DNA from 3 places in the Kitasatospora sp. NPDC058170 genome. Region 2 is predicted to be linked to each of the others. Evidence: riboswitches for the same ligand, from Rfam matches in the RefSeq annotation. Region 2 holds a riboswitch; each other region holds the start of a gene.
The links. Region 2 has a riboswitch for cobalamin ahead of ACFVVX_RS07740 (CoA-acylating methylmalonate-semialdehyde dehydrogenase). Riboswitches for the same ligand answer to the same signal wherever they lie in the genome.
Positions count from the first base shown of each region.

Region 1 (3,265 bases), on a different contig from region 2:
CACGTCGTAGCGGCCCTTGTGCAGGGCGAGGTACTGGCGGGCGCGCAGCGAGAAGGTCAGCGGCTCGGGGAAGCCGCCGGTGCGCATGGTGGCGTACTCCAGCACGTCCACCAGGCCCCGGTACTCGCCCACGGCCGGGGTGCGGAACGGGTCGTCGCTCCGGTAGAGGTCCAGGCTCGGCAGCTCGACCAGGCGGACCGAGCCCGGCCCGTCGACCTCGTCGAGCACGGGGTACGGCTGGGCACCGATCACGTCCACGTGGTGGCCGAGGCGGGCCAGCTCCCGGGAGAGGTGCCGTACGTACACGCCCTGGCCGCCGCAGAACGGGTCCCCGCGGTACGACAGCAGGGCAATCCGCAGCGGCTGCGCGGTCATCCTCGGCCCCCATCTCGGCTGCATCTGTGGTTGTTGTCCATGACTGTGATCCATGACTGTGGTCCACGGCTGCGATCTTCGGCTGTCATCGTCGCCGCCGGTCGCTAAAGTAGATCAGGTTTCAGTGTGGTGTGGAGCTCGTCATCGACCATGTGAACAATGAGAGACCTCGAAGATACCGGCCCGTAGCTTGCCGTCAGGAGCCAGGGCTGGTGATTCACGCCACGCCACGGCCTGGTGATTCCCGCCACGCCGGACACCTGCGGAACACGCCGGTCCCGCCGGTCCTCCGCACGCCCGGCCCGCCCTGCCCGTCCTGTTGGAGCACACCGCCACCCGCGCCCCGGGAGCACCCTTGCCGTCGCCCGTGACCCCCGCGAACCCCATGCCCGCCACGCCCCCCGTGCCCCCTGCGGACCCCGCGCCCCCCGCGGACCCCTCGGACCCGGCGCGCCCGTCGGACCCCGTGCGCCCGTCGGACCAGGCGCGCCCGTCGGACCAGGCGCGCCCCGCCGATCCGCCGCTGACCGCCCGGCAGACCGAGCGCCGGCGCCGGATCCTGCGGGCCGCGACCGTGCTGGCCGCCCGGGGCGGGTACGAGGCGGTGCAGATGCGGGAGGTCGCGGAGGGCGCGCAGGTGGCGCTCGGCACCCTCTACCGGTACTTCCCCTCCAAGGTGCACCTGCTGGTGGCCGTGATGCTGGAGCAGTTGCAGGCCCTCCAGGAACAGGTACGGCGGCACCCGCCGACCGGGCCGGACCCGGCGCCGCGGGTCGCCGAGACGCTCACCCGGGCGTTCCACGCGCTCCAGCGCGAGCCGCTGCTGGCCGAGGCGATGGTGCGGGCGCTCTCCTTCGCGGACCGCTCGGTCAGCGCCGAGGTCGACCGGGTGAGCACCACCACCGCCCAGCTGATCCTGGACGCGATCGGCCAGTTCGGGCCGCCCTCCGAGAGCCAGCGGGCCGCCGTCCGGGTGATCGAGCACACCTGGCACTCGGCGCTGGTGGCCTGGCTGTCGGGCCGCGCCTCGATCGCCGAGGTGCGCGCCGACCTGTACACCGCGGCCCGGCTGCTCACCCTTCCCTGACTGGAACCTGTTCCTGTGCGGCGCGGTCGGGTGCGGCGGGTACGGCGGCTAAAGTCGACGGGCACGACAAATCCATCCGTTTCTCCTCCGGGGAAAGCCGGTGCGATTCCGGCACTGACCCCGCAACCGTGAGCCCGGTGCGCTGCTGCCGGGCGAGTCGGAGTGCCCGGAGAGAGGCGAGCGGCCACCCCGGGCGCACCGGCGCCCGGCACCGTCGAGGTCTACGGAACGGCCCACCCGGGCCACCACACCGCTCACCGAAAGGCGCACCTCCACCATGCTCACCGCCGCCCGTCTGGGCGCCGCCGCGCTGTCCGCCGCCCTGCTGGCCGGCGCGGCCGCCTCGCCGGCCCTCGCCGACACCCCCGCGCCCACCGCGCCCGCGCCCGCCGCGCCCTCGCCCGCCGCCGTCCCCGACAGCCTGTACGGCAAGGGCGACCCGACCTACGACGGGGTGTGGCGGCAGTCGCTCGCCCTGACCGCGCTGGCGAGCGCCAAGGTGGTGCCGGCCGACTCCGCCGTCTCCTGGCTGACCGGGCAGCAGTGCGCCGACGGCGGGTGGCCGTCGTACCGGGCGGACGCCGCCGCGGCCTGCGACGCCGCGACCGAGGACAGCAACGCGACGGCCGTCGCGATCCAGGCGCTGGTCGCGCTCGGCGGGCACCAGGACTCCGTGGACAAGGGCGTCCAGTGGCTCAAGGCCAACCAGAACGCGGACGGCAGCTGGGCCTACAACCCCGGCAGCCCCGGCGACGCCAACTCCACCGGGCTGGCCGTGAACGCTCTGTTCGCCACCAGGACGGACCCGGCGGGCGTCGCCAAGGCCGGCCGGAACGCCTTCGACGGGCTGGCGCTGTTCCAGCTCGGCTGCACCGCGCCCGCCGACCAGCGCGGCGCCTTCGCCTTCCAGCCGGACCCGACTGGCGCGCTCGCCCCGAACGCGCTGGCCACCGGGCAGGCCGCGCTGGCGGCGGCGGGCGGGAAGCTGCCGGTGGCCAACGCCAACCGGACCGACGCCGCGCCCAAGGCCCTGCCGTGCGCGGACGGCTCCACCGAGAAGGCCGTACCGCGCGCGGACTCCGCGGAGGCGGCCGGCGCGTACCTCACGGCGCAGCTCGCGGCGGGCGGCCAGCACCTGTCGCTTTCCAACCCGGGCGCGGCGCCGACGCCCGACTACACGGCCACCGCCTGGGCGGCGCTCAGCCTGGTCCAGGGCGGGCACCCGCAGCAGGCGGGCGGCACGGTGGACTGGCTGGCCAAGGAGGGCGGCGCCTGGACGAAGGGCGGCACCGACGCCTCGGCCACCGCGACCCTGCTGCTGGTCGCCCAGGCGGCGCAGCGCAACCCGGCGGACTTCGGCGGCACCGACCTGGTGAAGCAGCTGACCGCCCTCGGGCCGGCCCCGAAGGCGGTCAGTGCCGCTCCGAGCGCCGCTCCGGCGAAGGCGGAGAAGAAGGACGGGGGCCTCTCCCAGTACTGGCTGCTCGGCGTCGGGCTGCTGATCGGCATCGGCGGCGGCCTGGTGCTGAGCCTCCAGCGCAAGCGCGGCGCGAAGCTGTGACCACGCCGTCCGGCTCCCGGGCGGCCGCGTCGACGCCGGGGGCTTCGGCGGGCGCTTCGGCGGGGGCGGTCCGTGCGGCGGCCCGGCCGGTGGCCCCGGTGCCCGTCCGTGCGCCCGCCGGTCTTCCCGCCCGGGTGCCCGGGCGCGTGCCCGGCCGCGCGACCGTTGCGGCCGTGCTCATCGGGCTGCTGGCCGGACTGTTCATGGTCGGCGCGGCGCCGGCGCAGGCCGCCGGGTACCGG
Region 1 is NZ_JBHVUV010000001.1:323,058-326,322, reverse strand. It holds gene ACFVVX_RS01530 (glycosyltransferase family 4 protein) at 1-375, opposite strand, end outside; gene ACFVVX_RS01525 (TetR family transcriptional regulator) at 842-1,462, shown strand; cobalamin riboswitch at 1,528-1,651, shown strand; gene ACFVVX_RS01520 (prenyltransferase/squalene oxidase repeat-containing protein) at 1,740-3,023, shown strand; gene ACFVVX_RS01515 (SCO2322 family protein) at 3,197-3,265, shown strand, end outside.
Region 1: linked by a shared signal. The riboswitch ahead of ACFVVX_RS01520 (prenyltransferase/squalene oxidase repeat-containing protein) and the one ahead of ACFVVX_RS07740 (CoA-acylating methylmalonate-semialdehyde dehydrogenase) in region 2 are both predicted to bind cobalamin.

Region 2 (3,265 bases):
CATCGAGCAGAGGCCGGGCAGCAGCCGGGCGCGCTGGTCGTCGCTCCCGTAGCGGTCGATCATCCAGGCGACCATGTTGTGGATCGACAGGTACCCGGCGATGGACGGGCAGCCGGTGGCCAGCCCCTCGAACACCAGCACCCCGTCCTGCCGGCCGAGCGCCGAGCCGCCCTGGTCCTCCCGGACGTAGACGCCGCCGAGCCCGAGTCCGGCGCCCTTGCGCAGCACATCGACCGGGAAGTGCTTGTTCTGGTCCCACTCCACCGCGTTCGGGGCGAGGTGCTCGCGGGCGAACCCCCGGCAGGTCTCGGCGATGGCGCGCTGATCCTCCGTCATGGTGTGCACGGCGGCCTCAGCCCATCGTCGGGATGGTGAAGCTCGCGCCCTCCTTGACCCCGGAGGGCCAGCGCGAGGTGACGGTCTTGGTCCGGGTGTAGAAGCGGATCGAGTCGGGCCCGTGCTGGTTGAGGTCGCCGAACCCGGAGCGCTTCCAGCCGCCGAAGGTGTGGTAGGCCACCGGGACGGGGATCGGCACGTTGACGCCGATCATCCCGGTGGTGACCCGGCGGGTGAAGTCCCGCGCGGTGTCGCCGTCCCGGGTGAAGATCGCCACCCCGTTGCCGTACTCGTGCTCGCTGGGCAGCCGCAGCGCCTCCTCGTAGTCCGCCGCGCGGACCACGCACAGCACCGGGCCGAAGATCTCCTCCCGGTAGATGCGCATCCCGGGGGTGACCCGGTCGAAGAGGGTGGCGCCGAGGAAGTAGCCGTCCTCGTACCCGGGCACGGTCAGCCCGCGGCCGTCGACGACCAGTTCGGCACCCTCCTCGACCCCGGCGTCGAGGAAGCCGCGCACCCGGTCCAGGGCGTCCCGGCCGACCAGCGGGCCGAAGTCGGCCTCGGCGTCGTGCGAGGCGCCGACCCTGAGCGCGGCGATCCGCTCGGTGAGCTTGGCCACCAGGGCGTCGGCGGTCTCCTCCCCGACCGGCACCGCGACGGAGATGGCCATGCAGCGCTCGCCGGCCGAGCCGTAGCCCGCGCCGATCAGGGCGTCGGCGGCCAGGTCGAGGTCGGCGTCCGGCATCACGATCATGTGGTTCTTGGCGCCGCCGAAGCACTGCGCGCGCTTCCCGCGGGCGGCCGCGGTGGCGTAGACGTACTGCGCGATGTCGGAGGAGCCGACGAAGCCCAGCGCCGCCACCCGGGGGTCGTCGAGCAGCGTGTCGACCGCCTCCTTGCCGCCGTTGACGACGTTCAGCACGCCCGGCGGCAGACCGGCCTCGACGAAGAGCTCGGCGAGGCGCAGCGGCACCGAGGGGTCCCGCTCGGAGGGCTTGAGGATGAAGGCGTTTCCGCAGGCGATGGCCGGTGCGGCCTTCCACAGCGGGATCATCGCGGGGAAGTTGAACGGGGTGATGCCGGCGACCACGCCGAGCGGCTGGCGCAGCGAGTACACGTCGATGCCGGTGCCCGCGCTGTCGGTGTACTCGCCCTTCAGCAGGTGGGGCACCCCGGCCGCGAACTCGACGACCTCCAGGCCGCGTTGGAGGTCGCCGTGGGCGTCGGCGACGGTCTTCCCGTGCTCGGCGGACAGCAGCCGGGCCAGCGGCTCGCGTTCGGCCTCGACCAGCTGCAGGAAGCGCAGCAGCACGCGGGCGCGGCGTTGCGGGTTCCAGGCGGCCCACTCGGTCTGGGCCTGTTCGGCGTCGGCGATCGCCGCCTCGGTCTCGGCCCGGCCGGCGAGCGGTACGCGCGCCTGGACGGTGCCGGTGTTGGGGTCGTACACGTCGCCGAACACCCCGGAGGTGCCGGTGACGTGCTTTCCGCCGATGAAGTGGGTGAGCTCACGGACCATCACAAGCCTGCTCTCGTCAGGATGTCGGGAGGATCCGAGGGCTGGGGCACGGCAGGGGTCGGCGCCGCGCGCCGCGGTGGGCGGGTCACGGGGTGCCGGGTTCTGCCTGGCGCGGTGGAGACCGTCAGGGTGACGGGTGTGCCGCGGCCGTCGCAGGATCACCAGGGCCAGGAGGAACACAGACCGGTGCCATGCGTGTTTGCTCCATCCTCGTGGACAACACGGAACACCCGCAGTCGGTATCCTGACTCCCGGATCAGCGCGCGCCACCCGGCCTTCCCGGCTGGCTGCCAGTGGCTGGTACTGCGGTGACGCGCTCCCCGGTCACAGTGGCGGGACCGTGCCGGATTCACACCGGCTTCCCTGCACTGCGGGCCTTGGTTCACGACCATATAGTTGGACGTCCTAGTAAGTCCAGGGTGCCGTGCCCCCACCGAGCCCCAGGCGCAAGGGCTCCCCGGCCTGAACCCCTCCGCCGGACATGCCACTTAGGCAAGGCTAACGTCATGTCGGGCGCCCAGCCCGCCACAGCGCCCGGGCGGCAACAGGACCGGGAAGGGGGCGGGGCGGCCGCTGGAGCCCGCCAATGCGGTTAGGCTAACCTTACCTCACTGTCTCGCAAGCCTGTCCGACAGCCGCCGCGCTCCGACCTCAGGGAGAACGTCCATGCCACCCGCCCTCAGCCGCGTCCCCAGACCGCGTCGCACCGGCCGGGCCCCCGGCAAGTCCGCCGCCACGACGGCGCGGTGACCCGTGGCATCGATATCCACCGATGAGTTCAAGGGCCGGACGGCCCTGGTCACCGGCGCCTCCCAGGGCATCGGGGCCGCCGTCGCCCGCCTGCTGACCGACCGCGGGGCCCACGTCGTGGGCAGCGACCTGTCACCCTCCGGGCCCTCGGTCCACCGCCTCGACGTCACGGACGCCGGGGCCGTCGAGCGGCTGGTGGAGCAGGCGGAGCGGGAGCACGGACCGCTCGACATCCTGGTCAACGTCGCGGGCGTGCTGCACTCCGGACCCGCCCTGGACACCAGCGACGAGGACTGGCAGCGCACCTTCGCCGTCAACACCACCGGGGTGTTCCACACCTGCCGCTCCGTCGGGCGCCGGATGGCCGAGCGCGGCCGGGGCAGCATCGTCACCGTCGGGTCCAACGCCGCCGGCGTCCCCCGGATGAACATGGCCGCGTACGCGGCCTCCAAGGCGGCCACCACGATGTTCATGCGCTGCCTGGGCCTGGAGCTGGCCGCCTCCGGGGTGCGCTGCAACCTGGTCTCGCCCGGGTCCACCGACACCCCGATGCAGCGCGCGCTGTGGACCGACGACGACGCCGAGCGCCGGGTCCTCGAAGGCGACCCGGCCACCTACCGGGTGGGGATCCCGCTCGGCCGGATCGCCGCGCCCGAGGACGTC
Region 2 is NZ_JBHVUV010000005.1:5,192-8,456, reverse strand. It holds gene ACFVVX_RS07745 (acyl-CoA dehydrogenase family protein) at 1-336, opposite strand, end outside; gene ACFVVX_RS07740 (CoA-acylating methylmalonate-semialdehyde dehydrogenase) at 353-1,852, opposite strand; cobalamin riboswitch at 2,069-2,260, opposite strand; gene dhbA (2,3-dihydro-2,3-dihydroxybenzoate dehydrogenase) at 2,606-3,265, shown strand, end outside.

Region 3 (3,265 bases), on a different contig from region 2:
AGCAGCATCGACGGGACGGGCTCGCCCGGGCTGCCGCGTCTGCGGCCTGCCGCTCTGCGCCGTCTGCTGGCCGCATTGACGGCAGCGCTCACCGCGCGGTACCTCCTGCTCGCTGATTCCCCGTTTCGGGGGCGCTTTGGGGCAGGCCGGTGCCTCCCCCCGAAGGCGGTCATCCTATCGGACAGCCATCTGCCGTCCGCACCGGGACGGTTGGCCGCCGGACGGTCCGCCGGCGGCCTCCTCCGGCAGGCTCAGCCGGTGTGTCCGGCGCGGCCCAGCAGGACCGCCTTGGTGCGGTCCGCGAGCGAGGTGCCGGCGGTCGAGGCCACCGGGTCGCCCTGGTCCGGGGTCTGCTTGAGCGAGCCCGCCACGGTGAAGTAGCCGAAGCGGCCGATCGCGGCGTGCGTCTCCGTGCAGCCCGACTTGTCGGTCACGCAGAACATGGCCACGCCGGGGCCGGCCAGACCCTGGATCAGGCCGGCGTGACGGCCGAGCGCGCGGTCCGCGCCCGCCTTGTTGTCGAAGACCGCGACGCCGACCGTCACCGCGCTGTCGCCGCTGACGTACGTCGCGCGGACCAGCGAGCGGCAGGTGTCGTCGCCGAGGGCGAGGCCGAGGCCGCCGGTGGTCGCCTTGGAGCACGGGGACGTCGCCCCGGTCACCTTGCGGGTCCACACCTTGCCGTCGACGGTGCGGGTCTGGTCCGGGAACAGCGTCGCGGCGTCGACCGGGAGCTTGTCGGTGGCGGCGTCCGAGATGACGGCCAGCGCCTGCTCGGTGGGCACCCCGGCCGGGGTGGAGCTGGCGGCCGGCTTGGGGTCGCCGCCCTTGCCGTCGCCGTTGATCCACACGCCGGCCGCGACCACACCGCCGACCACGACGGCGGCCAGCGCCGCCGCGCCGATCCACAGGCGCTTGCGCTTGCGGGACTCGTTCGCGTGGCGGTCCGCCATCGCGCCCCAGTCCGGCTCGGCGGCGGACTGCGGCGCGGCGGCCTGCGGCCACTGGTTGTACGGGGGCGGCCCGCCGGGGCCCTGCGGCTGCGCCGGAGGCATCGGCAGCGTCTGGGCCAGCGGCTGCGGCTGCGGCTGCGCCGGAGGTATCGGCACGGTCTGGGCCAACGGGTGCGACTGCGGCTGCGGCTGCGCCGGGGGCATCGGCACCGTCTGGGCCGACGGCGGGTAGCCGCCCGGACCGGTCGGCACGTGCGGCGGCGCCGGCGGCGGGGCCTGCGGCGGCACCCCGGCCCCCGGCTGCGCGTACGGGGTCGCGGGCGGTCCGAAGCCACCGGGCGGCGGCGGCACCGGCCCACCCTGCTGCTGCGGCGGCACGGGCGGCTGACCCGGCGGCACCTGACCCGGCGTTTCCGGCTGCTGACCCGGCACCGGCTGCGCCGGCTGACGCGTCCACTCCGCCGGTACGCCCGTTCCCTCGCTCATGTGCCGAGATCGTAGGGCATGACCCCGACGGCCGGTCGTCCGGTAACCAATCCGTTCCCAAAACCGGCCGTCCGCCGGACACCCCGGGCGCCGCACCCGCACCCGCCGTCATCGTCCCGACACGCGGCGCCGCACAACATGTGGTGTCGCATCGAGCGGACACCACTAGATGTATGCTCGATCCTGCTGTCGACGCAGGGGAACCCGGTGCGAGTCCGGGACTGCCCCGCAGCGGTGTGCGGGCGGCTCCCCTGAGAGCCCGCGAGTCCGAGTACCTGCCGACGGCGTGCCACGGCCTCCCCGCAGAGGCCCTGCAGCACGTGCAGTACTTCCGGGCCTCGCGGGCGGGCCGGGGATGCCACCGTCGCGCGACGCCACCAGGCGTTCGCGCCGTGCTCCCCTGCCCCGGTCGGCCCGGTTGCCGGATCCACCGCCGATCGCCGCCAGGAGAGAGCGCCTTGACCACCGCTGCCTCAGCCACCCTGCCCGCCCAGGGTTCCCCCGCCGAACCGACGGTTTCCGACCCCGGTGGTTCGCTGCTCCGGCTACTGACCGACCGCAGCGTCGATCTCCCCCAGGTGGACCCCGGCCATGTCGCCGCCGCCGCGCTCCGCGGCCGCCACGCCGGCTCGGACTTCGCCGAGCTGCGCGGGCTGGCCGTGGAGGCCGCCGCGTCGATGATCGCCGAGGACCCGCAGTACTCGAAGCTGGCCGCCCGCCTGCTCGCCCTGGAGATCGTCGACGAGGCCGTCAGCCAGGGCTCGGTCTCGTTCTCCGCCTCGATCGCCGTCGGCCACGCCGAGGGCCTGATCGGCGACACCACCGCCGCCTTCGTGGCCAAGCACGCCGCCGCCCTGAACGCGCTGATCGACCCGAGCGGCGACGACCGCTTCGAGTACTTCGGCCTGCGCACCGTGCAGAGCCGCTACCTGCTGCGCCACCCGATCACCCGCAAGGTCGTCGAGACCCCGCAGCACTTCCTGCTCCGCGTCGCCAGCGGCCTGGCGGTCGGCGACAGCGAGCAGTCGGTGCGCGAGGTGGCCGAGCTGTACCGCCTGATGAGCCGGCTGGAGTACCTGACCTCCTCGCCGACCCTCTTCAACTCCGGCACCCGGCACCCGCAGATGTCGAGCTGCTACCTGCTCGACTCGCCGCTGGACAACCTGGACTCGATCTACTCGCGCTACGCCCAGATCGCCCGCCTCTCCAAGCACGCCGGCGGCATCGGCCTGTCCTACTCGCGGATCCGCTCGCGCGGCTCGCTGATCCGGGGCACCAACGGCAAGTCGAACGGCATCGTCCCGTTCCTGCGCACCCTCGACTCCTCGGTCGCCGCCGTCAACCAGGGCGGCCGCCGCAAGGGCGCGGCCTGTGTCTACCTGGAGACCTGGCACGCGGACATCGAGGAGTTCCTGGAGCTGCGCGACAACACCGGCGAGGAGGCGCGCCGCACCCACAACCTCAACCTGGCGCACTGGATCCCGGACGAGTTCATGCGCCGGGTGAACGCCAACGCCGACTGGTCGCTGTTCTCCCCCGCCGACGTGCCCGAGCTGGTCGACCTGTGGGGCGTCGAGTTCGACGAGGCGTACCTGAAGGCCGAGCAGGCCGGCAAGGCCGTCCGCACCATCCCCGCGCAGACCCTGTACGCCCGGATGATGCGCACCCTGGCGCAGACCGGCAACGGCTGGATGACCTTCAAGGACGCCTCCAACCGCGCCGCCAACCAGACCGCGCTGCCCGGCCGCACGGTGCACTCCTCCAACCTGTGCACCGAGATCCTGGAGGTCACGGACGACTCCGAGACCGCCGTCTGCAACCTCGGC
Region 3 is NZ_JBHVUV010000009.1:20,779-24,043, forward strand. It holds gene ACFVVX_RS12145 (glycosyltransferase family 2 protein) at 1-8, opposite strand, end outside; gene ACFVVX_RS12150 (hypothetical protein) at 252-1,439, opposite strand; cobalamin riboswitch at 1,596-1,737, shown strand; gene ACFVVX_RS12155 (ribonucleoside-diphosphate reductase subunit alpha) at 1,922-3,265, shown strand, end outside.
Region 3: linked by a shared signal. The riboswitch ahead of ACFVVX_RS12155 (ribonucleoside-diphosphate reductase subunit alpha) and the one ahead of ACFVVX_RS07740 (CoA-acylating methylmalonate-semialdehyde dehydrogenase) in region 2 are both predicted to bind cobalamin.